3 regions of the Micromonospora sp. WMMD558 genome follow, and region 2 is predicted to be linked to each of the others. Evidence: predicted binding sites of a transcription regulator. Region 2 holds the regulator's gene; each other region holds the start of a gene.

Region 1 (7,374 bases), 860 kb from region 2:
GCGGTAAGGAAGGGCCCCTTCCTAACGCCTCGCGTAGTAAAAGGGCCCCTTCTTAACAGAAGCGCTCGGGTGACCTAGGGTCGGCGTCCATGGAGGTCGACATCGTCGAGTTGGGCCCGGACCGGCGGGCCGCCGTGGTGGAGTTGTGCGGCCGGTCGCTGGACCTGCCGGAGGACGCCGCCGAGGCACCGGCCATCGTGGACGTACTCTGGCCCCGGGCCACCGCCGACCGGCCGGTGGTCGCGCTCGGCGCGTACCGGGACGGCCGCCTGACCGGCGCGCTCATCGGCTCGCTCTCCGGACGGGACGGCACGCAGGGACACGTCGACCTGGTGGCGGTGGACCCCGGGCACCGGCGGCGCGGCGTCGGGCGGGCGCTGCTGTCGTACGCCGAGGAGAAGCTCGCCGGGCTCGGCGCGGTGGAGGTGCTGCTGGCCGGCAACCCGCCGTACTACGCATGGCCGGGCATCGACGTGCGCTACACACCGGCGGTCTGCGCGGCCCAGGCGCTCGGCTACACCCAGGATCGCACGGCCTGGAACATGACCGCCGACCTGTCGTACGACGGCAGCCCCGCCCTGCGCACGACGGTGCCGGCGGAGGAGCGGCTGGCCGGCCAGGGCGTCACCGTGCGGCGCGCGGAGCCGGCGGACCTGCCGGCGCTGGCGGCCTTCGCCCGGTCGGTGTTCGGCGGCACCTGGGACGCGGAGCTGGCCGGCTCGGTCGGCCGGTCGCTGGCGGGCTGTCACCTGGCGGAGCGCGACGGCGAGGTGCTCGGCTTCGCCGCGTGGGGGTCGTCCCGGCCGAGCTGGTTCGGGCCGATGGGCACGGCGCCGGCGGCCGAGGGGACCGGCATCGGCGGGGTGCTGCTGCGCCGCTGCCTGGCCGACCAGCGGGCGGCGGGGTTCACGGCGGCGCAGATCGGCTGGGTGGGGCCGGTCCGGTTCTACTCGGGCAGCGCGGGTGCCCGGATCGAGCGGGTCTTCTTCCTGTACCGGAGGACACTCGCGGATCGATAACGGGCGAATAGGATAGATCACCTGATAGCGTCATTCGCCCCCGTCGCCCATCGATGCCCCCTACCGTTTCGGTAGAGGAGGCGCCATGACCACGGACGACGAACGCCCCGGCCCACTGCCCTTCGACCGCCTCGACTACGGCGACGCGGAACAGCGGGCGGAGATGGAGGGCATCGACGACTCCCCGGCGGACGAGCCGGCGACGGTGGTGGACGAGCCGGTCCAGGTGCCACAGCCGTACGACCGGGCGCAGAAGCGGCGCAACCAACGGCCGTTGCCGACATGACGAAGAGGGGCGGACCGCTGACGCGGCCCGCCCCTCCCGGTCTCGTGGAGCCTGGACTCAGAAGTCCATGTCCCCGCCGCCCGGGCCGGCCGGGGCAGCCGGGGTCTTCTCCGGCTTGTCCGCCACGACGGCCTCGGTGGTGAGGAAGAGCGCCGCGATCGACGACGCGTTCTGCAGCGCCGACCGGGTGACCTTGGCCGGGTCGATGATGCCCGCGGCCAGCAGGTCCACGTACTCGCCGGTCGCGGCGTTGAGGCCGTGGCCCGCCTCGATGTTGCGGACGTGCTCGACGACGACGCCACCCTCGAGGCCGGCGTTGACGGCGATCTGCCGCAGCGGGGCGTCCAGCGCGATCTTGACGATCTGGGCGCCGGTCGCCTCGTCACCGGTCAGGTCCAGCTTGTCGAAGGCGGTCTTGCCGGCCTGCACCAGCGCGACGCCACCACCCGGGACGATGCCCTCCTCGACGGCGGCCTTCGCGTTGCGGACGGCGTCCTCGATGCGGTGCTTGCGCTCCTTCAGCTCGACCTCGGTGGCCGCGCCGACCTTGATCACCGCGACACCGCCGGCCAGCTTGGCCAGGCGCTCCTGCAGCTTCTCGCGGTCGTAGTCGGAGTCGCTCTTCTCGATCTCGGCCCGGATCTGGTTGACCCGGCCCTGGATCTGCTCGGCGTCGCCGGCACCGTCGACGATGGTGGTCTCGTCCTTGGTCACCACGACCTTACGGGCGCGGCCCAGCATGTCGAGGCCGACGGCGTCGAGCTTGAGGCCGACCTCCTCGCTGATGACCTGGCCACCGGTGAGGATGGCGATGTCGGCGAGCATGGCCTTGCGGCGGTCACCGAAGCCCGGCGCCTTGACGGCGACCGACTTGAAGGTGCCGCGGACCTTGTTGACGACCAGGGTCGCCAGGGCCTCGCCCTCGATGTCCTCGGCGATGATCAGCAGCGGCTTGCCCGACTGCATGACCTTCTCCAGGATCGGGAGCAGGTCCTTCACCGAGGAGATCTTGCTGTTGACGATCAGGATGTAGGGGTCGTCGAAGACGGCCTCCATCCGCTCCGGGTCGGTCATGAAGTAGGCCGACACGTAGCCCTTGTCGAAGCGCATACCCTCGGTGAGCTCCAGCTCCAGGCCGAAGGTGTTGCTCTCCTCGACGGTGATGACGCCTTCCTTGCCGACCTTGTCCATCGCCTCGGCGATGATCTCGCCGACGCTGGTGTCACCAGCGGAGATGGAGGCGGTGGAGGCGATCTGCTCCTTGGTCTCGACGTCCTTGGCGAGCTTCAGCAGCTCCTCCGAGACGCTCGCGACCGCGGCCTCGATGCCCCGCTTCAGGGCCATCGGGTTGGCACCGGCGGCCACGTTGCGCAGGCCCTCGCGGACCAGGGCCTGGGCCAGGACGGTCGCCGTCGTCGTGCCGTCACCGGCGACGTCGTCGGTCTTCTTCGCGACCTCCTTGACCAGCTCGGCGCCGATCTTCTCGTACGGGTCCTCGAGCTCGATCTCCTTGGCGATGCTCACACCATCGTTGGTGATGGTGGGAGCGCCCCACTTCTTCTCGAGCACGACGTTGCGGCCCTTGGGGCCGAGGGTCACCTTCACGGCGTCGGCGAGCTGGTTCATGCCCCGCTCGAGGCCGCGGCGAGCTTCCTCGTCGAACGCGATCATCTTGGCCATACGGCGTTGTCCTCCTGGACACTCACGGGCCACCCGAGTGTGTGCCCCGGATGGGCCGTCTGGTGTACGCACCTTGGGACGTCGCCACCTGGCGACGACGACGTCCGCCGGCCGGGCCGGATAGCCCGCGACGACCGGCCATGTGCCGCACCCGGTGCCTCGCGACTCCGCGTGCGGCCGTGGCCCTACCGCCCCGACCATTGGCACTCACGGTCTGCGAGTGCCAATGACCTGTTTAGCACTCTCCCTTGCCGAGTGCAAGCACGACCGCCCCGATCAGCCGAGTTCGGCGGCCAGGCGCCCGGCGTTCACCGGCGCCTCATGAGCACGCTGCTCGGCGTACGTCACGACGAGCCCGACCTGCTGGGCGAGGTGGGCCGGAAGGGACAGCAGCGCGGTGATAGTCACCACGGCGAAGATGCCCAGCGCCGTGCCCGGCGACCCCAGCGGGGCGGTGCCCAGCGGCGCCGCGGCCACGGCCTCGATCACGCCCGCCGCCACCGTCACCATCAGCACCACGGCCGCGATCAGCACCACCCGGCCGAGCACCAGCCCGAGGCGGTCGTGGAACATCCGGAACGAGCGGCCGATCGGCGCCTGACGCTCGAAGAGGTACACCGGCCCGGCCAGGCTCAGGGCGAAGGCGAGGTAGACACCGGGCAGCACACAGAAGCACACGCCGATGCCGATGAGCAGCCCCATCAGCAGGCTCCAGCCCCAGAGGCCGAGGGCGCGACGCAGGCCGTAGCGGAGCGCACCGGCGAGGCCGACTCCCTCGCCGGCCGCTTGACGGGTGATCACCCAGGTGCCCGCCGCCCAACCCAGGCTCTGCACCAGGCCGAAGACCACCACTGCCCCGAGGGTGACGGCGAACAGGGTGGCCACGTCCGCCCCGAAGCCGTCGGGCAGCGCCGCCGGGTCGTCGGTACCGGCGGCCGCCCACTCGGCACTCGGGTCGGTCGCGTACGTGACGATCGCGATCACCACGGCCGGCAGCACCTGGGTCAGCAGCACGATCGGCAGGAGGAGGCGCCAGCCGCGCCGGACGGCCCCGAGGCAGCGGTTGAACCACCCCTCCAGGCCTCCGCCGGGCGGGGTTACCAGTGGATCGGCCGGGTCGTACCCGTGCAGGACGCCACCCGGGTACGGCGGCACGGGCCAGGCCGGGGCACCCGGATAGCCGGGCGGGCCCCACGGCTGCCCGGCAGCGGGACCCCACGGGTACGGGGACGCCTTCGGACTGCCGGGGTACGGCGGCGACGCGGCCGGGTCCCCGTACTGCGGTTGCGGCGCGGCCGGGCCCCACGGGTTCGTTGGCGGCGCGGCCGGGGCCCACGGATCGGATGGTGGCGCGGATGGCACCGTCGGATCCGAGGCCGGCGGCACCGATGTGGCACCGGACGCAGGGTCGGGATCGCCGGGCGCTGGCGACGGCACGGTCGGGGGTGGCTGGTCGGACAAATGAACCCTCCTCAGCGAGCGCTGGAACGGTTCATGATCTTCCCTGGTGTGCTGCCGGCACCGTACCCCCCGACCGGCCGCGGTCTCGGCGGATCACGGCCGGCGGTCCGCCCCGTCGGGCCGGAGGCCGCTCAGGCGATGACGCGCACCCGCTCGGCCTGCGGCCCCTTCTGGCCCTGGGCGATCTCGAACTCCACCCGCTGGCCGTCGTCCAGCGCCTTGTAGCCGTCCATCTCGATGGCGGAGAAGTGGACGAACACGTCCTGCCCGCCGTCGACGGCGATGAAGCCGTAGCCCTTTTCGGAGTTGAACCACTTCACGGTGCCCTGTGCCACGGTGCACTTCCTCACTCTGCGCGGCGTTCCCACTCACCCCGGGACCGGGCGCGCCGGACCGCGAGGCGGCACCGGTTCGGCGAGCGGCGACGGCCGCTGAATCGGTGACCGAAATCGCACGCTACACGAGGCGTGACGGCGGCGCACGACCACAAATCGGGCATATTCCGAGCGTTCCACATTGCCGTTCTTCGCTGTGGTAGGCATTCGGCATGACGAGCACTCCGGGCGGGCGCGGCCCGGGGCAGGTGGCGATGGCACGGGCGCGGGTGCGCCGGGTCCGGCCGCGCGACGCCGCCCGGATGCGGGCACTGCGGCTGGAGATGCTCGCCGACGCGCCGCTCGCCTTCCTGGAGACGATCGCCGACGCGGCCGCCCGCCCGCACGCCGAGTACGCGGCGCGGATCGCGTACACGTCCACGGGCACGGACACCGCCCAGTTCGTGGCCGACCCGGGCGGCCGTCTGGTCGGGCACGCGGGCGGCACGGTCGCACCCGAGGAGCCCGGGCTCACCGTCGTCTACGCCGTGTACGTCACCCCCTCCTGGCGGGGCACCGGCCTGCTCGCCGACCTGATCGACGCGGTCGCCGGCTGGTCACGGGCCTGCGGTCGCCGCGAGCTGATGCTGGAGGTCGTGGTCGGCAACGACCGGGCCTACCGGGCGTACCAGCGGCTGGGCTTCGTCGACACCGGCGTACGCGTCCCGCACCCGACGATCCCGACCCTGACCGAACTCCAGATGCGCCGCCCGGCGTGAGCGCGCGCGTTAAGAAGGGCCCCTTCCACTACCTGAGGCGTTAAGAAGGGGCCCTTCCTTGCACCTCAGGCGTGGCGGCGGCTCTGCACGACGCGGAACCGGTTGGCCACGTACGCGCCGTCCGTCAGCGCGGCGTTGGCCGCCGCGTTGGCGCCGCTGCCGTGGAAGTCGGAGAACGCCGCCGACTGGTTCACGAACACGCCGCCGGTCAGGTTGGCCGACAGGTGCACCCCGACCTCGATCGCCGCCGCCTCGGCCGCGTCCAGCACGGCCTCGTCCCGGGAGTAGACCGCCGCGGTCAGCGCGCCCTTCTCACCGACGGTGGACCGCAGGACCTCCAGGCTGTGGGCGGTGGAGTCGGTGGCGATGGCGAAGGAGATCGGCCCGAACCACTCCCGCGCGTAGGTCGCGGTGTCGCCCGCGTCCAGCTTGACGATGGTCGGCGTCCGCACGACCGCGCCGGGGAAGGCGGGGTGTTCGACCGTACGCGACTCCAGCACCGGCTCGCCGACCTTGGTCACCTCGTCGAGGCGCTCCAGCACCCCGTCGTTGACGATCGCGCCGGTCAGCTCGACGCCGCGCGCCGGGTCCGCGGTGAGCTTGCCGACCGCCGCCGCGATGCCGCCGGCCACCTCGTCGAAGCTCTTGTGCCCCTGGTCGGTCTCGATGCCGTCCCGGGGGATCAGGATGTTCTGCGAGGTGGTGCACATCTGGCCGCTGTACAGGGTCAGCGTGAACCCTAGGTTGCGGCACATCCCGGCGAAGTCGTCGGTGGAGTCGACCACCACCGTGTTCAGGCCGGCCTTCTCCGTGTAGACCTGCGCCTGCCGGGCGTTGGCCTCCAGCCAGTCGCCGTACTCGGTGGAGCCGGTGAAGTCGACGAGCTTCACGGACGGGTGGAGGGCCAGCGTCGACGCGAGCTTCTCGCCGGACGCCTCGGTGGCCAGCAGCACCAGGTTGGGGTCGAACCCGGCCTCGGCGAGCACCTCCCGGGCGTACTTCACGGTGACGGCGAGCGGCAGCACCGCCCGCGGGTGCGGCTTGACGATGACGGGGTTGCCGGTGACCAGCGAGGCGAAGAGCCCGGGGTACGAGTTCCACGTGGGGAACGTGTTGCATCCGATCACCAGCGCCACGCCGCGCGGCACGACGTGGAACGTCTTGGTCATCCGCAGCGGGTCGCCCTTGCCGGCCGCCTTCTCCCAGCCCGCCGTCCCCGGGTGCCGGGTCATCTCCGCGTACGCGTACGCGACGGCCTCCAGCGCGCGGTCCAGGGCGTGCGCGCCGCCGGCCTGGAAGGCCATCACGAACGCCTGGCCGCTGGTGAACTGCACGGCGTTGGCCAGCTCGAACACGTTCTTGTGCAGCCGGTCGAGGATCTCCAGGCACACGCCCGCCCGGGCCTGCGGGCCGGCGTCGCGCCACGCGGGCAGCGCGGCGGTGGCCGCGGCGACGAGTTGGTCGCCCGCCGCGTGCGGGTAGCGGACGCCCAGGTCGACACCGAACGGGCTGGCCTCGGTGGCGACCGTGCTCCCGTCGCCGGGCTGGTCGAGGGGGAAGTCGCGACCGAGGTACGCCTCGAAGGCGGCCTTGCCGTCGGCGGCGGCGGTCTCGCCGTACACCCGCGGGCTGGGTGACTCCGGGTAGGCGGACCAGTACCCGCGTTCCGAGATGGCGGTCAGCGCACGGGTGAGGGTGTCGGCGTGCCGGTCGTACAGGGGGTGCGGGGTCTCCGTCATGCCCGCCATCATGCAACAGAAACCCGCACGATCAGTAGTGGCGTGTCACAACTCAGATCGTCAACTGCCAGTCCGTCCAGCCGTCGACCGGCCGGA
Region 2 (7,374 bases):
CGAGGAGTACGCGGACACCGTGCTGGCCGAGCTGGCCCTCGCGGCCCGGGTGCTGCGCGACAACCCGCCGCCCCGGGTCGACACGGTCTTCGTCGGCGGCGGTACGCCGACCCTGCTCCCCGCCGACGACCTGGCCCGGATCCTCGACGGCGTCGACCGCACGTTCGGGCTGGCCGTCGACGCCGAGGTCACCACCGAGGCCAACCCCGAGTCGGTCACGCCGGAGTCGTTGGCGGCCCTGCGGGCGGCCGGCTACACCCGCATCTCGCTGGGCATGCAGTCCGCCTCGCCCGGGGTGCTGGCGATCCTGGACCGGCGGCACAGCGCCGGCCGGGCCGTAGCCGCCGCGCGGGAGGCCCGCGACGCCGGGTTCGAGCACGTCAACCTGGACCTGATCTACGGCACGCCGGGGGAGGGCGCGGAGGACTTCGCCGCCACGCTCGACCAGGTGGTCGCCGCCGGCGTGGACCACGTCAGCGCGTACGCCCTGATCGTCGAGGAGGGCACCCGGCTCGCCGCCCGGATGCGGCGCGGCGAGCTGGCGTACCCCTCCGACGACGTCGCCGCGGACCGCTACCTGGCCGCGGAGGCCGCCCTCGACGCCGCCGGTTTCTCCTGGTACGAGGTGTCCAACTGGGCGCGGACGCCGGCCGCCCGGTGCCGGCACAACCTGCTGTACTGGACCGGCGGGGACTGGTGGGGCCTCGGCCCGGGGGCGCACAGCCACGTCGGCGGCGTGCGCTGGTGGAACGTCAAGCACCCCACGGCGTACGCGAAGCGCCTCGCCGCGGGGGAGTCACCCGGCCTGGCGCGGGAGGTGCTGACCCGCGACGAGGCGCACATGGAGGACGTCATGCTGCGCCTGCGGCTCGCCTCCGGCCTGCCGCTGGACGTGCTGGACCCGGCCGGCCGCGCCGGCGCCGAGCGCGCGCGGGCGGCCGGCCTGCTGGCCGACGCCGACCACGCCGCCGGCCGGGCCGTGCTCACCCTGCGCGGCCGGCTGCTGGCCGACGCCGTCGTGCGCGACCTGCTTCCCTGACCGGCACGGACCGGCTCGGGGCCGGGCACGTCGGCCCCGAGTGGCGCCGACCGGCCGGGGCCGGGCACGTCGGCCCCGGGTGGCGCCGACCGGCCGGGGGGAGCGGCCGGTCGGTGCTCACTTGATGAAGCTCGCCGACATCGGGTAGCGGTACAGCGTGCCCTCGTTGGCCTTGACCCCGGCGATCGCGCCGAAGACGATGCCGATGATCGTCGCGGCCACGCCGACGAAGAAGCCGACGATGATGCAGGTGAAGATCCAGCCCACCAGCGCGATCACCGACCAGATGATCTGGAAGTTCAGCGCGGCGAGCGCGTGGGCCCGTACGGTCGGCGACTGGTTACCGCGGGCCATCAGGGCGACCAGCGGGGCCACCCAGCCGAAGACACCGCCACCGACGAGCATCCCGAGCGCGCCGCCGAAGTGCGCGATCAACGCCCAGGTCTTGTCCTCGTTGTTCGCGTAGCCGGCGGGGGCGCCGTAGGCGCCGCCGGTCGGGTAGCCCGGGCCAGGCGGTGGGTAGCCGCCGGGTGGGGGATAACCGCCGGGCGGAGGGTAGCCGCCCGACGGCGGAACGTCACCGGTGGGCGGCGGATAGCCGCCGGGCGGGGGATAGCCGCCCGGGCCCGGTGCCCCGGACAGTGGTGTGGTCGGCTCGTCGGAGCCGGGGACGGTCGGGTCCGGCTCTCCCGCTCCGGGAGGGCGAGGTGGTTCAGTCATGAGGATCACGGTAGGGGGAGCGCACAACGGGGCACCAGAGCAGAACCGTCCCCGATGTCCGGATGAACGGCCCTGGCGAATCCGCCGCCGTCCGGGACGCGTCATCCGCCGGCCGTTGATCATCGCGGCGCGGGCGGTGCCGACGTAGACTGGCACTCGCTACAGTCGAGTGCCAGGATGGCGCCGGGCAGCCGGCGGCCGACGCGCGACAGGAGGTGGGCACATGGGTCTCGACGACCGCAAGCTCGCGGTACTGCGCGCGATCGTCGAGGACTACGTCGCCACGCAGGAGCCGGTCGGCAGCAAGGCGCTGGTCGAGCGTCACCAGCTCGGGGTCTCCCCGGCGACCGTCCGCAACGACATGGCCGTCCTCGAGGAGGAGGGCTACATCCGGCAGCCGCACACCAGCGCCGGCCGCGTGCCCACCGACCGCGGCTACCGGCTCTTCGTGGACCGGCTGTCCCGGGTCAAGCCGCTCAGCCCCGCCGAGCGCCGGGCCATCGAGCGCTTCCTGCTCGGCGCGGTCGACCTGGACGACGTGGTGCACCGCACGGTACGGCTGCTGGCGCAGCTGACCCGGCAGGTCGCCGTCGTGCAGTACCCGAGCCTGGCCCGCTCCTCCGTGCGCCACCTGGAGCTGGTGCCCATCTCCACCACCCGGCTGATGCTCGTCATGATCGCCGACACCGGGCGGGTCGAGCAGCGCCTCGTCGAGATGCCGGGGCCGATCCCCGCCGACGACGTCACCGACCTGCGCCGGCTTGTCAACGAGAAGCTGGTCGGCACCCGGCTGTCCGAGACGCCGCCGCTGGTGCAGGCGCTGGTCGACGAGGCCTCGGCCGAGCTGCGCCCGGCCATGGCCACGCTCTCCACCGTGCTGCTGGAGACGCTGGTCGAGCGGCACGAGGAGCGCATCGCGCTGGCCGGCACCGCCAACCTCACCCGGGGCGGCCTGCTCGACTTCCAGGGGTCGCTGCGCCCCATCCTGGAAGCGCTGGAGGAGGAGGTCGTGCTCCTCAAGCTCATCGGGGAGGTCGAGCCGAGCACGATGCGGGTCCGCATCGGCGACGAGAACGAGATCGACAATCTCCGCTCGACGTCGGTGGTGAGCACCGGCTACGGCCCGGGGGCCACCATCGTCGGCGGCCTCGGCGTGTTGGGGCCGACCCGGATGGACTACCCCGGCACCATCGCCACGGTGCGGGCCGTGGCACGCTACGTGGGCGACCTGCTGGCCCAGAACTAGGCAGTACCGTCCGGCCGCTCCGGCCGGCGGCCGGCGCAACGCGAGACGAACATGAGGACACGGAACGCAGTGGCCAGGGACTACTACGGCATCCTCGGTGTGAGCCGGGACGCCTCCGACGACGAGATCAAGCGCGCGTACCGCAAGCTGGCGCGTCAGTACCACCCGGACGTCAATCCGGATCCGGAGGCGCAGGAGAAGTTCAAGGACATCAACGCCGCGTACGAGGTCCTCTCCGACGACCGGAAGCGGCAGATCGTCGACCTCGGCGGTGACCCGCTCGCACCCGGTGGCGGGGGTGCCGGCGGTCCGGGTGGCCCCGGCGGCACCGGCCCGTTCGTCGGCTTCCAGGACATCATGGACGCGTTCTTCGGGGGCGCCGCCGGTGGTGCCCGCGGCCCGCGCCCGCGTACCCGGCCCGGGGCTGACGCGATCCTGCGCCTCGAGCTGGACCTGCACGAGACGGCGTTCGGCGTCGAGGCCCCGATCACGGTCGACACCGCCGTGCTGTGCACCACCTGCGCCGGCGCCGGCACCGCCGCCGGCACCCACCTGGCCACCTGCGAGGCGTGCGGCGGCCGCGGCGAGGTGCAGTCGGTGCAGCGCACCTTCCTCGGCCAGGTGGTCTCCGCCCGGCCCTGCACCGTCTGCCAGGGCTACGGCACCACGATCCCGCACCCCTGCCCGACCTGCGCCGGTGACGGCCGGGTGCGCACCCGCCGCTCGCTCACCGTCAAGATCCCGGCGGGCGTCGAGGACGGCATGCGGATCCGGCTGGCGCAGCAGGGCGAGGTCGGCCCGGGCGGCGGCACGGCCGGCGACCTCTACGTGGAGATCCACGAGCGTCCCCACGACGTCTTCTCCCGCAAGGGCGACGACCTGCACTGCCGGGTCACCGTCCCGATGACGGCGGCCGCCCTGGGCACCCGGCTGACCATCAAGACACTCGACAGCGAGGAGCCGGTGGACGTCAAGCCCGGCACCCAGCCGGGCAGCACGCTGCGGCTACGCGCCCGCGGCGTACCGCACCTGCGCGGCACCGGTCGCGGTGACCTCTACGTCCACCTCGACGTGCGGACCCCGACCAAGCTCGACGCCGAGCAGGAGAAGATGCTGCGCGAGTTCGCCCGCACCCGGGGCGAGGAGGTCGCCGAGCTGACCAAGCAGGGTGGCTTCTTCTCCCGGATGCGGGACGCCTTCAACGGCCACGCCTGACCGTCCGCGGCCCGGCGACCGGCCGGGCCGCTAGCCTGGTGATCGTGTCCGCGCCGCTGTTCCTGGTCGACTCGCTGCCCACCGCCGACCGGATGACCCTGGACGGCCCCGAGGGGCGCCACGCCGCCACCGTGCAGCGGCTCCGGCCCGGCGAGCGACTGCTGCTCGCCGACGGGCGGGGCAGCACGGCCGCCGCGGTGGTCGGCGCCGTCGGCAAGGACACGCTCGACCTCGAGATCACCTCCCGGGGGTACGCGGACGCGCCGGTCCCCCGCCTGGTCGTGGTGCAGGGCATCGCCAAGGGGGACCGGGGCGAGCTGGCCGTGCAGGCGATGACCGAGGTCGGCGTGGACGAGATCGTGCCCTGGGCGGCCGAACGCTCGATCGTCCTCTGGCGCGGTGACCGGGGCGTACGGGCCCGGGAGAAGTGGGTGACGACCGCCCGGGAGGCGGCCAAGCAGGCCCGCCGGCCCTGGCTGCCGGTGGTGGCCGGATCGCCGGACGAGTCGACGACGCAGGTGGGCCGCCGGCTCGGCGGTGCCGCCGCCGCGTTCGTCCTCCATGAGGGAGCCGAGGAGCGGCTGACGACGGTCGCGTTGCCGGCGACCGGTGAGATCGTGCTGGTGGTCGGGCCGGAGGGGGGCATCGCCGACCGCGAGCTGGACGCCTTCGCGGAGGCCGGTGCCCGGCCGGTGCGGCTGGGCCCGTCGGTGCTGCGCACCTCGACGGCCGGGGTGGCGGCCCTGGCGGTGCTGTCCGCCCGCCTCGACCGCTGGTAGGCCACCGGCGACCGGATCCCCGCCCGCCACCGGGCCGGACGGCCCGGCCCCACCCTCCGCCGCGTTCCCTTTGCTCTGCTTCAACCGGCGCACAGGTTTCGCGGCGATTCCGCTGCGTCCGTTGAAGCAGAGCAAAGGGGCCACAGCGACCTGTGGTGGCCGGCCGTAGGCGCGCCCGGGCCGAGTCCCCAGGCGAAGAACGTCGACGCCGACGTCACCGGGCTCAGCTGCGCAGGTAGGAGGCGCCGTTGAGGTCGACGATGGTGCCGGAGGCCCACTCCGCCTCCGGGGACGCCAGCCAGTGGACCGCGGCGGCGATCTCCTCCGGCCGGGCCACCCGGTTGAACGGGGACTGCGCCCGGACCGCGTCGCCGCGCGGCGACTTGAGGTGTTCGTTGGTCATGTCGGTCTCGACGAAGCCGGGCGCGACGGTCGCCACCCCGATGCCGTACGGGGCGAGAGCCACCGCGAGGGACTGACCGAGCGCGTTCAGGCCCGCCTTGCTCGCCCCGTACGCGGGATTGCCCGGCTCGCCGCGGAAGGCGCCCCGGGAGGAGACGTTGACGATCCGACCGCCCCGCTCCCGCATGTGCTGGGCGGCGCACCAGCACGCGTTGGCCGCGCCGAACAGGTTGGTCTCGACCACCGCCCGCCAGCGCTGCCGCCACTGCTCGTAGGTGGTCTCGAACACCGGGTGGGGCGGGTCCGCCGGCCCGAACACACCGGCGTTGTTGACCAGTACGTCGAGTCCGCCGAGGCGTTCCGCGGCCTCGTCCACCATCACCCGGACGGCGTCCGGGTCGGCCAGGTCGGCGCGGACCACCACGTGGCCCGCGCCGGGCAGGTCGACGCGGAGCGCCTCCGCCAGGTCCGCCGAGTCCCGGTGGTGGATCGCCACCCGGTCCCCGCCGGCCGCGAACGCCCGCGCCACCGCCCGCCCGATGCCCCGCGAGGCTCCCGTCACCAGCACCGCCCGTGATGTCACGGCGGCCATCCTGCCGTAGCGCCGCGGCGCTGTTGACGCCGGACCCGGCCCGCCGCCACCAGCCCCGGCGCGGCCGGCCCCCGGTGACCGGCGGTGCGGCCTGGTGCGCCCGGGGTTGTTCGCCCGCTACGGGCGGCGTTCCACCCGTGCCCTTCCTTAGACTGCCCCGGTGAGCACACCTGACTGCCTGTTCTGCCGCATCGTCGCCGGCGAGATCCCGGCCACCGTCGTCCGGGAGACGCCCACCACGCTCGCCTTCCGCGACATCGGCCCGAAGGCGCCGGTGCACGTGCTGGTGGTCCCCAAGGAGCACTACGCGGACGTGGCCACCCTCGCCCAGGGCGACCCGGGGCTCGCCGGCGAGGTGCTCGCCACGGCCACCGCCGTCGCCGAGGACGAGGGGCTGCTCGGTGACGGCTTCCGGCTGATGTTCAACACCGGGGCGTACGGCGGCCAGGAGGTCTTCCACGTGCACGCGCACCTGCTCGGCGGCGCCCCGCTCGGGCCGATGCTGGCGCGGAACCTCGCGTGACGCCGACGGACCGCCTGGACCGCATGGTGCGGCAGATCCAGGCGCGGGCCCGGATACCGGCGGTCTCGGCGGCCCTGCACCGCGCCGACCGTCCGCTGTGGACGTGCGCGGTCGGGGGGACCGGGAACGACACCGCGCTGGACCCGGAGACCCGCTTCCGGATCGGCTCGGTGACCAAGACCTTCACCGCCGTCCTGACGATGCAGTGCCGCGACGACGGCCTGCTCGACCTGGACGACCCGCTGAGCCGGCACCTGGACCTGCCGGCGCACGGCGAGCTGACCGTCCGGCGGCTGCTGTCGCACACGGCGGGCCTGCAGCGCGAGCCGTACGGCGACGTCTGGGACACGCTGCGCGCGCCGGACACCGACCAGCTCCTGGCGGACCTGGCGAGGGCGGAACGGGTGCTGCCTCCGGGGCGTCGCTACCACTACTCCAACCTGGGCATGGCACTGCTCGGCCACCTGGTCGGCAGGCTGCGTGGCGGCACCTGGGCGGAGGTGCTCGCCGAGCGGGTGCTGACTCCGCTGGGGCTGACCGCCACCACGGTGGAGCCCGGCCGGCGGGCCGCCATCGGCTTCCTCGTCGACGCGTACTCCGACGAGGCGCATCCGGAGCCACCCACCGACTTCGGCGCGGTCGGCCCGGCCGCGCAGCTGTGGAGCACGGCCGGTGACATGGCCCGCTGGGCGGCCTTCCTCGCCGACCCGGCGGCGCTCGACGCGGCCGGCCGGGTGCTCGCGCCCGCCACGCTCGAGGAGATGCGCTGGCCGGTCACGGTCACCGACGAGACGCTCTGGGGCGGCGGGTTCGGCCTGGGGCTGATCCTGGTGCCGCAGGGCAAGCGGGTCATGCACG
Region 3 (7,374 bases), 540 kb from region 2:
TGCCCGCCCCACCCGTTCCACCCGGTATCCCCGCCGGAAGCCCGCGTTGATCATGAGGTTAGCGGTGCGACACGCCGTTGCCGTCGCCGCTAACCTCATGATCAACGGGGTTGGATCAGCCGGGTGGGAGCGGGCGGGCGATCAGGACCGTCGGGGCGCCGGCCACCCGGGTCAGGATGAGGCTGGCTGGTTGGTTGCCGGTGAGTTTCAGGTCGCGGCGGAGCTTCTCTGGTTCGAGCGCCGAGCCGCGCTTCAGGATCTCGACCCGGCCGACCTGGCGTTCCCGCAGCAGCGCCCGCAGCCGCTTCAGCGAGAACGGCAGCACGTCGGTGATCTCCAGACCGCGGGCGAACGGTGTCGGCGCGGGGGTGTCGGCGTACAGGTAGGCGATCGCCGGATCGGCCAGCGTGGCGCCCAGTTCGCCGGCCAGTTCGGCGACGAGGTGCGCGCGGACCACCGCCGGGTCCGGGTCGTACACGTACCGTCGCACGGGACCGACCGGCGCCTCGACCGTGCCGGAACCGGTCAGCTCGTGGACGGTCGCGTGGTGAGAAGGGGACCCTTCTCTACCGGAGGCGTTAAAAGGGGGCCCTTCCTTCAACACGGTCGCGCGGCGGGGGACGGTCGCCAGGTCGCCGCACCAGAGGGCGGCCTCGACCAGGTCGCCGTCGACGCTCACCCACTCCGCCTCCGCGCCGGGCGGGATCAGCGCGTGGTCGAGGCCGGGCGCCACCTTCACCACCGTGCGCGGTACCCGCTCGGCCAGCCCGACCACGAAGTCCCACGGCGGCGAGTACGCGTTCGGGTCGAAGATCCGCCGGCCGGACCTCCGGCGGGCGGGGTCGCAGAAGACCCCGTCGACCCGGTTCACGTCGAACCCGGTGGCGTCGCCGCACTCCACGGTGAACCGTTCGGCCAGCCCGGTCGCCTCGGCGTTCGCGGCGGCCATCGCGGCGGTGAGCGGGTCGGCCTCCACTCCGTACACCCGGATGCCGGCACGGGCGGCGGCGAGCGCGTCGGCGCCGAGGCCGCAGCCGAGGTCCGCCAGGGTGGTCACGCCGGCGGCGCGGAGCCGGTCGGCGCGACGGCGTGCCACCACGCCCCGGGTGGCCTGCTCCAGTCCGGCGCGGGTGAAGAACATGCCGGTGGCCGCCGCACCGAACTTGCCGACCGCCCGGCGGCGCAGTTCGGCCTGCGTGAGCGCCGCCGCGGCGAGCGCGGCGGGCACCCCGGCCGAGCGGAGCGCCGCCGCCGCGGCCAGCGGGTCGCCGCCGGCCACCTTGGCCGCCGCCGCGAGCGCGGCCGACCCCTCGGGCGTACGCAGCTCCGCCAGCTGTTCCAGGTCCACCCGGCCATTCTTCCGGCCGGTCCCGAACCGGCCGGGCCGGGGGAGCCCGGGGCCGAACGGCCGGCCCTCGCATGATCGACTCGACTTCCGTGACATCGGGGTGTCCCGCTCACTCGGACACCGCGATATGCAGGAACCCGAGTGGATCATGCCAAGGACGGCGCAGAGGGGTGACTCGGCGTGGCCGGGCAGACCCGGAGGCGACACCGGGCCGGCGTGGGGGAGGCGCGTGCGGTGTCAGCGAGGTGTCGGGCAGGCGGCGACGAAGGCCCGCCAGCTCGCCGGGGTGAAGGCGAGCACCGGGCCGGCCGGGTCCTTGCTGTCCCGCACCGCGATCACGCCGGGCAGGTTGTCGGCGACCTCGACGCAGGCGCCGCCGTTGTTGTTGCTACGGGTGGACGTGCGCCAGGCGGCGCGGGTCAGGTCCATGACGTCGCCACTTCCTCGATCAGGCGGGCGGACTGCCGGCGCGGCAGCGCCTCACCGGCCACAGTCTCCCAACGCCGTCCCAAGGTGGCAAGGTCGTTCGGGCCGTCCACCGTCTGGCCCCGGAGCTGGTTGTCCAGATGTGCCAGCTCGGTGCCGTCGGCGAGCCGGGCCAGGATGAATCAGCCTGCCCAGCTCATCCTGGCTGAGGCCGCGCGCCTGGCGGGCCCGGCGCAACTGGTCGCGCAGGAAGCCCAGTGTCGGTACCTCGATCATTCGCCACCCTCCGTGTCCCGACCGTTGCCGGAACGTACGAGCGCGCTCGCCCGCCGGGGAAGCGAAAGCCGGCGTGTTGCGGTGAAGAGTGGCGAAGCTGTGGCGACGCGTCGGGTGTCCCGTTGGCACTCTCCTTGACGGAGTGCTAGCCGAGGAATAACCTGCGATTAGCACTCTCACCCTGAGGGTGCCAACCCCCCGGGCCGGGTGCCCGGGAGGTGAACGCCAGGCGGACCGGCACCCGCGACGACGGCCCCGCCCGGTGGCATGTGGCAGATTGCGCTGGTCGGCTTGCCGGCCGGTAACGAAACCAGTACCCCAGGAGGGTATGCCCGTGACTACCGCGACCAAGGTTGCGATCAAGCCGCTCGAGGACCGGATCGTGGTCCAGGCGAACGAGGCTGAGACCACCACGGCGTCGGGCATCGTGATCCCCGACACCGCCAAGGAGAAGCCGCAGGAGGGCACCGTCCTCGCTGTCGGCCCGGGCCGGATCGACGACAAGGGCAACCGCGTGCCGCTCGACGTCAAGGTCGGCGACACCGTTCTCTACTCGAAGTACGGCGGCACCGAGGTCAAGTACGCCGGCGAGGAGTACCTGGTGCTCTCCGCCCGCGACGTCCTCGCGGTCATCGAGAAGTAGGCAACCGAGCAGTGTCGTTGCCCCGGTCCGGCTCGCCGGGCCGGGGCAACGACGCTTCGAAGGGACATTCATGGCGAAGATCCTGAGCTTCTCGGACGACGCGCGGCACCTGCTGGAGCACGGTGTCAACGCCCTCGCGGACGCGGTCAAGGTGACCCTCGGCCCCCGCGGGCGCAACGTCGTCCTGGACAAGAAGTTTGGTGCGCCCACGATCACCAACGACGGCGTCACGATCGCCAAGGAGATCGAGCTCACCAACCCGTACGAGAACCTCGGCGCGCAGCTGGTCAAGGAGGTGGCGACCAAGACCAACGACGTCGCCGGCGACGGCACCACCACCGCGACCGTGCTGGCCCAGGCGATGGTCCGCGAGGGCCTGCGCAACGTCGCGGCCGGCGCCAACCCGACCGGCCTCAAGCGGGGCGTCGACGCGGCGGCCGCGAAGGTCTCCGAGGCGCTGCTCGGCAAGGCCGTCGAGGTGGCCGACAAGGAGGCGATCGCGCACGTCGCGACGATCTCCGCGCAGGACGCGACGATCGGTGAGCTGATCGCCGAGGCGATGGAGAAGGTCGGCCGCGACGGTGTCATCACCGTCGAGGAGGGCTCCACCCTCGCCACCGAGCTGGACGTGACCGAGGGTCTCCAGTTCGACAAGGGCTTCGTCTCGCCGAACTTCGTCACCGACGTGGAGGCGCAGGAGTCGGTCCTGGAGGACCCGTACATCCTGATCACCACGCAGAAGATCTCGGCGATCGAGGAGCTGCTGCCGCTGCTGGAGAAGGTCCTCCAGAACAACAAGCCGCTGCTCATCATCGCTGAGGACGTCGAGGGCCAGGCGCTGTCCACCCTGGTGGTCAACGCGATCCGCAAGACCCTCAAGGTCTGCGCGGTGAAGGCCCCCGGCTTCGGTGACCGCCGCAAGGCGATGCTCCAGGACATCGCGATCCTCACCGGCGCCGAGCTGGTCGCTCCCGAGCTGGGCTACAAGCTCGACCAGGTCGGCCTCGAGGTGCTCGGCACCGCCCGGCGCGTGGTGGTCGACAAGGAGAACACCACGATCGTCGACGGTGGTGGCCAGGCCTCCGAGGTCGCCGACCGGGTCGCCCAGATCCGCAAGGAGATCGAGGCCTCGGACTCCGAGTGGGACCGGGAGAAGCTCGCCGAGCGGCTGGCCAAGCTCTCCGGCGGCATCGCGGTGGTCAAGGTCGGCGCGGCCACCGAGGTCGAGATGAAGGAGCGCAAGCACCGCATCGAGGACGCCATCGCCGCGACCAAGGCCGCGGTGGAGGAGGGTACGGTGCCCGGCGGCGGTGCCGCCCTGGCCCAGATCCTGCCGGTGCTCGACGACGACCTCGGCTTCACCGGTGACGAGAAGGTGGGTGTCTCGATCGTCCGCAAGGCGCTGGTCGAGCCGCTGCGCTGGATCGCCCAGAACGCCGGCCACGACGGCTACGTGGTGGTGCAGAAGGTCGCCGGCAAGGAGTGGGGCCACGGGCTCAACGCCGCCACCGGCGAGTACGTCGACCTGACCAAGGCCGGCATCCTCGACCCGGTGAAGGTGACCCGCAACGCGGTCGCCAACGCCGCGTCCATCGCCGGTCTGCTGCTCACCACGGAGAGCCTCGTGGTGGAGAAGCCGAAGGAGCCGGAGCCGGCCGCGGGCGGCCACGGCCACTCGCACGGCCACGGCCACAGCCACCAGCACGGCCCGGGTTTCTGACCCACGTCGCAACCCCGTTCGGGGCGCACCGCCACGCCGGTGGTGCGCCCCGACGCGTTTCCGGGTGTGCTTACGGAACGCTGACGTCACTACCGGGCCGCCGCTCCGATCGGAAACACTGGGCGGCGTGACCACGACGACGAGGTACCACGCCGCCCTGGCCGGGGTGACCGCCGCCGCGGTGGCGCTCGGGTCGGCGGAGCTCGTGGCGGTGCTGACCGGCCCGCGCTCCGCGCCGCTGGTCGCCGTCGGGGGCCTGGTCGTCGACACCGTGCCCGAGCCGCTGAAGCAGGTCGGCATCGCGCTGTTCGGCACGTACGACAAGATCGCGCTGCTGATCGGGACGGCCCTGCTGCTGGCGGGCTTCGCCGCCCTGCTGGGCGTGCTGTCCCGGCGCCGGCTGGCGTACGGCCTCACCGGCGTCGCGGCGTTCACCGCCCTGGGGGTCGGGGCGGCCCTGACCCGGGCCGGCGCGGACGGCGCCGACGCCCTGCCGGCGCTGGTCGGGGGCGTCCTCGGCGCGGTGGTGCTGTGGGCGTTCATCGCCGGCCCGCTGGAGCTGGACCCCTGGCCCTGGTCTCCACCCGTGCCGCCGGCCGAGCCCCCGTCACCGGCCGCTGGCTCGGTGGTCGCGGCCGGGCGGGGGGTCGCGGCGGAGCCCGCGACGCCGGACCTGGAGTCGCGGCGGCGCTTTCTCGCCGCCACCGGGCTGCTGCTCGGGGCGGCCGGGGTGGCCGGACTCGGCGGCCGGTGGCTGGCGGGCCGCCAGGGCGTCTCGGCGGCCCGGAGCGCGGTGACGCTGCCGCCGCCCGTCTCGCCCGCGCCCGCCGTGCCGGCCGGCGCCGACCTGGCGGTGCCGCAGCTCGCGTCGTACGTCACCCCGAACACCGGCTTCTACCGGATCGACACCGCCCTGGTGGTGCCTCAGGTGGACCCGGCCACCTGGCGGCTGCGCATCCACGGCCGGGTACGCAACCCGATCACGCTCACCTTCGACGACCTGCTGGCCCGGCCGATGGTCGAGCGCTACGTGACCCTCGCCTGCGTCTCGAACGAGGTCGGCGGCGACCTGGTCGGCAACGCCCGCTGGCTGGGTGTGCCGCTGAAGGAACTGCTGGACGAGGCGGACCCGGAGGAGGGCGCCGACCAGGTGGTCGGGCGGTCGGTCGACGGCTGGACGTGCGGCACCCCCACGGCGGTGCTGCGGGACGGGCGGGACGCCCTGCTGGCGGTCGGCATGAACGGCGAGCCGCTGCCGGTCGAGCACGGCTTCCCGGCCCGCGTGGTGGTGCCCGGTCTCTACGGGTACGTGTCTGCGTGCAAGTGGGTCACCGAGCTGGAGCTGACCAGCTTCGCGGACTTCGACGCGTACTGGGTGCCGCGTGGCTGGTCGGCCCAGGGGCCGATCAAGACCCAGTCGCGGATCGACACGCCGCGCCCGCGTAACCGGCTGACCGCCGGCCCGGTGACCGTCGCCGGGGTGGCCTGGGCGCAGCATCGCGGCATCCGCCGGGTCGAGGTCCGGGTGGACGAGGGTCCGTGGCGGGAGGCGGACCTCGCCGCGACGGTCTCGGTGGACACCTGGGTGCAGTGGTCGTGGCGGTGGGACGCGACGCCGGGCGAGCACAAGCTGGAGGTGCGGGCCACGGACTCGACCGGCGAGACGCAGACCGGCCGGCGTTCGGCGTTGGCGCCCGACGGCGCGACCGGCTGGCACGCCGTCCGGGTGACCGTCCGCTGACCGACGGGAACGCCACCGACCGCCGACGCCGCCACCTGACCGCCGGCGCCCCTTCCGGTGCCGGTCCGTCACCCGACACCGGACACCCCGCGACGGCGAACGCGCCGGCCGGATCGCCCTGGCCCGCCCGGCGAAATCCTCCGGACGCACCTGCTCCAGGAACATGCCGCCGCACACCCTTTGCTCTGCTTCAACCCACGCACCGGAAACGGGCCGAAAACGGTGCGCCGGTTGAAGCAGAGCAAAGGCGGTGGTGGGGAACATGCGGGCGGGCCGGGCCGCCCATAGGACGAACCGAAGGCGAACCTCCCGACGACGACGCCGCGCCCCACTGGGGCGCGGCGTCGGAAGGTTCTCGGGCCGGGGTCAGGCGATCTTGCGCTGCGCGGGGACGGTCGACTTGTGCGGCCGGCCCAGGCGAGCCTCCAGCCGGGCGATGTCGACCCGCGTCTGCCGGCGATCGGCCAGGTCCTCCCAGCCCAGGGCGAGCAGGCGCAGCCGCTCGGACTCGCTGAAGCCGCCCCAGACGCCGTACGGCTCGCGGACGGCGAGGGCGTGCGCCGCGCACTCGGCCCGGACCGGGCAGGTGCGGCAGACCGCCTTGGCGCCCGACTCCCGGCGCAGGCGGGAGGAGCCCCGCTCGCCGTCCGGGTGGAAGAACTGGGCGCTGTCCCGACCTCGGCACGCGCCGAGACGCTGCCAGTCCCAGAGGTCGACGATGGGTCCGGGAAGTCTACGTACGTTCGACATCAGCACCCCTCCTTCCGCGCGGCACCGCGGAGTTCCCTGTGTTACCGGCGTCCGCGCTGGCGCGCCGTGTCCGGCTCGAGGTCCCGGTACCCGGGGTCCGCGCGGCTCACACTTCTGTGATCCAAAACCTCGGACAACTCGCGGCATATGCCCCAACTGTCGGAAAAGTTCGAAGGATTGCCCGGAACCACCTCCCGACGGGACCCCGCCATGGTCTGCTCGTGAACGGAGAGGAGACCACTGTGCGTACGGTTCTCGTGTGCGTTCGGACGCCCTTGGCGGCGCAGCACCTGACCTCCGCGGCGGCGCGGCTGGGACTGTCCGGGGCGGTGCGGACCGCCGTCTCCGATCCCGAGGTGATGCTGCGGCTCGCGGAGCGTCCCGCCGACGTGGTGCTCGCCGACACGGCGCTCACCCGGCCGGACAGCGCCGGGTTCGTCCGCCGGGTGCTGGCCCGGGCGCCGCAGGCC

What was found. The regulator HrcA, encoded in region 2, represses chaperone genes, less so after heat shock. The targets are predictions, from matches to a motif close to GGTTNGCACNCTCNNNNNGAGNGTGCNAACC.
Region 1: the regulator HrcA is predicted to act here: its motif matches at 3,184-3,214, upstream of groL (chaperonin GroEL).
Region 3: the regulator HrcA is predicted to act here: its motif matches at 2,216-2,246, upstream of groES (co-chaperone GroES).

What each region holds. Positions count from the first base shown of each region.
Region 1 covers NZ_CP186061.1:2,044,113-2,051,486, reverse strand. Annotated here, with positions in the region: gene ACN26Y_RS10030 (S8 family serine peptidase) at 1-7, shown strand, start outside; gene ACN26Y_RS10025 (GNAT family N-acetyltransferase) at 90-1,019, shown strand; gene ACN26Y_RS10020 (hypothetical protein) at 1,105-1,305, shown strand; gene groL (chaperonin GroEL) at 1,363-2,985, opposite strand; gene ACN26Y_RS10010 (hypothetical protein) at 3,262-4,140, opposite strand; gene ACN26Y_RS10005 (cold-shock protein) at 4,578-4,781, opposite strand; gene ACN26Y_RS10000 (GNAT family N-acetyltransferase) at 4,994-5,539, shown strand; gene paaN (phenylacetic acid degradation protein PaaN) at 5,605-7,278, opposite strand; gene ACN26Y_RS09990 (GNAT family N-acetyltransferase) at 7,331-7,374, opposite strand, start outside.
Region 2 covers NZ_CP186061.1:2,906,849-2,914,222, forward strand. Annotated here, with positions in the region: gene hemW (radical SAM family heme chaperone HemW) at 1-1,039, shown strand, start outside; gene ACN26Y_RS14155 (DUF4870 domain-containing protein) at 1,157-1,759, opposite strand; gene hrcA (heat-inducible transcriptional repressor HrcA) at 1,983-3,005, shown strand; gene dnaJ (molecular chaperone DnaJ) at 3,075-4,220, shown strand; gene ACN26Y_RS14170 (16S rRNA (uracil(1498)-N(3))-methyltransferase) at 4,265-4,999, shown strand; gene ACN26Y_RS14175 (SDR family NAD(P)-dependent oxidoreductase) at 5,223-5,984, opposite strand; gene ACN26Y_RS14180 (histidine triad nucleotide-binding protein) at 6,154-6,516, shown strand; gene ACN26Y_RS14185 (serine hydrolase domain-containing protein) at 6,540-7,374, shown strand, end outside.
Region 3 covers NZ_CP186061.1:2,366,528-2,373,901, forward strand. Annotated here, with positions in the region: gene ACN26Y_RS11600 (THUMP-like domain-containing protein) at 116-1,348, opposite strand; gene ACN26Y_RS11605 (DUF397 domain-containing protein) at 1,586-1,777, opposite strand; partial or broken gene ACN26Y_RS11610 (Scr1 family TA system antitoxin-like transcriptional regulator) at 1,768-1,956, opposite strand; gene groES (co-chaperone GroES) at 2,379-2,693, shown strand; gene groL (chaperonin GroEL) at 2,764-4,413, shown strand; gene ACN26Y_RS11625 (molybdopterin-dependent oxidoreductase) at 4,541-6,154, shown strand; gene ACN26Y_RS11630 (WhiB family transcriptional regulator) at 6,521-6,904, opposite strand; gene ACN26Y_RS11635 (helix-turn-helix transcriptional regulator) at 7,147-7,374, shown strand, end outside.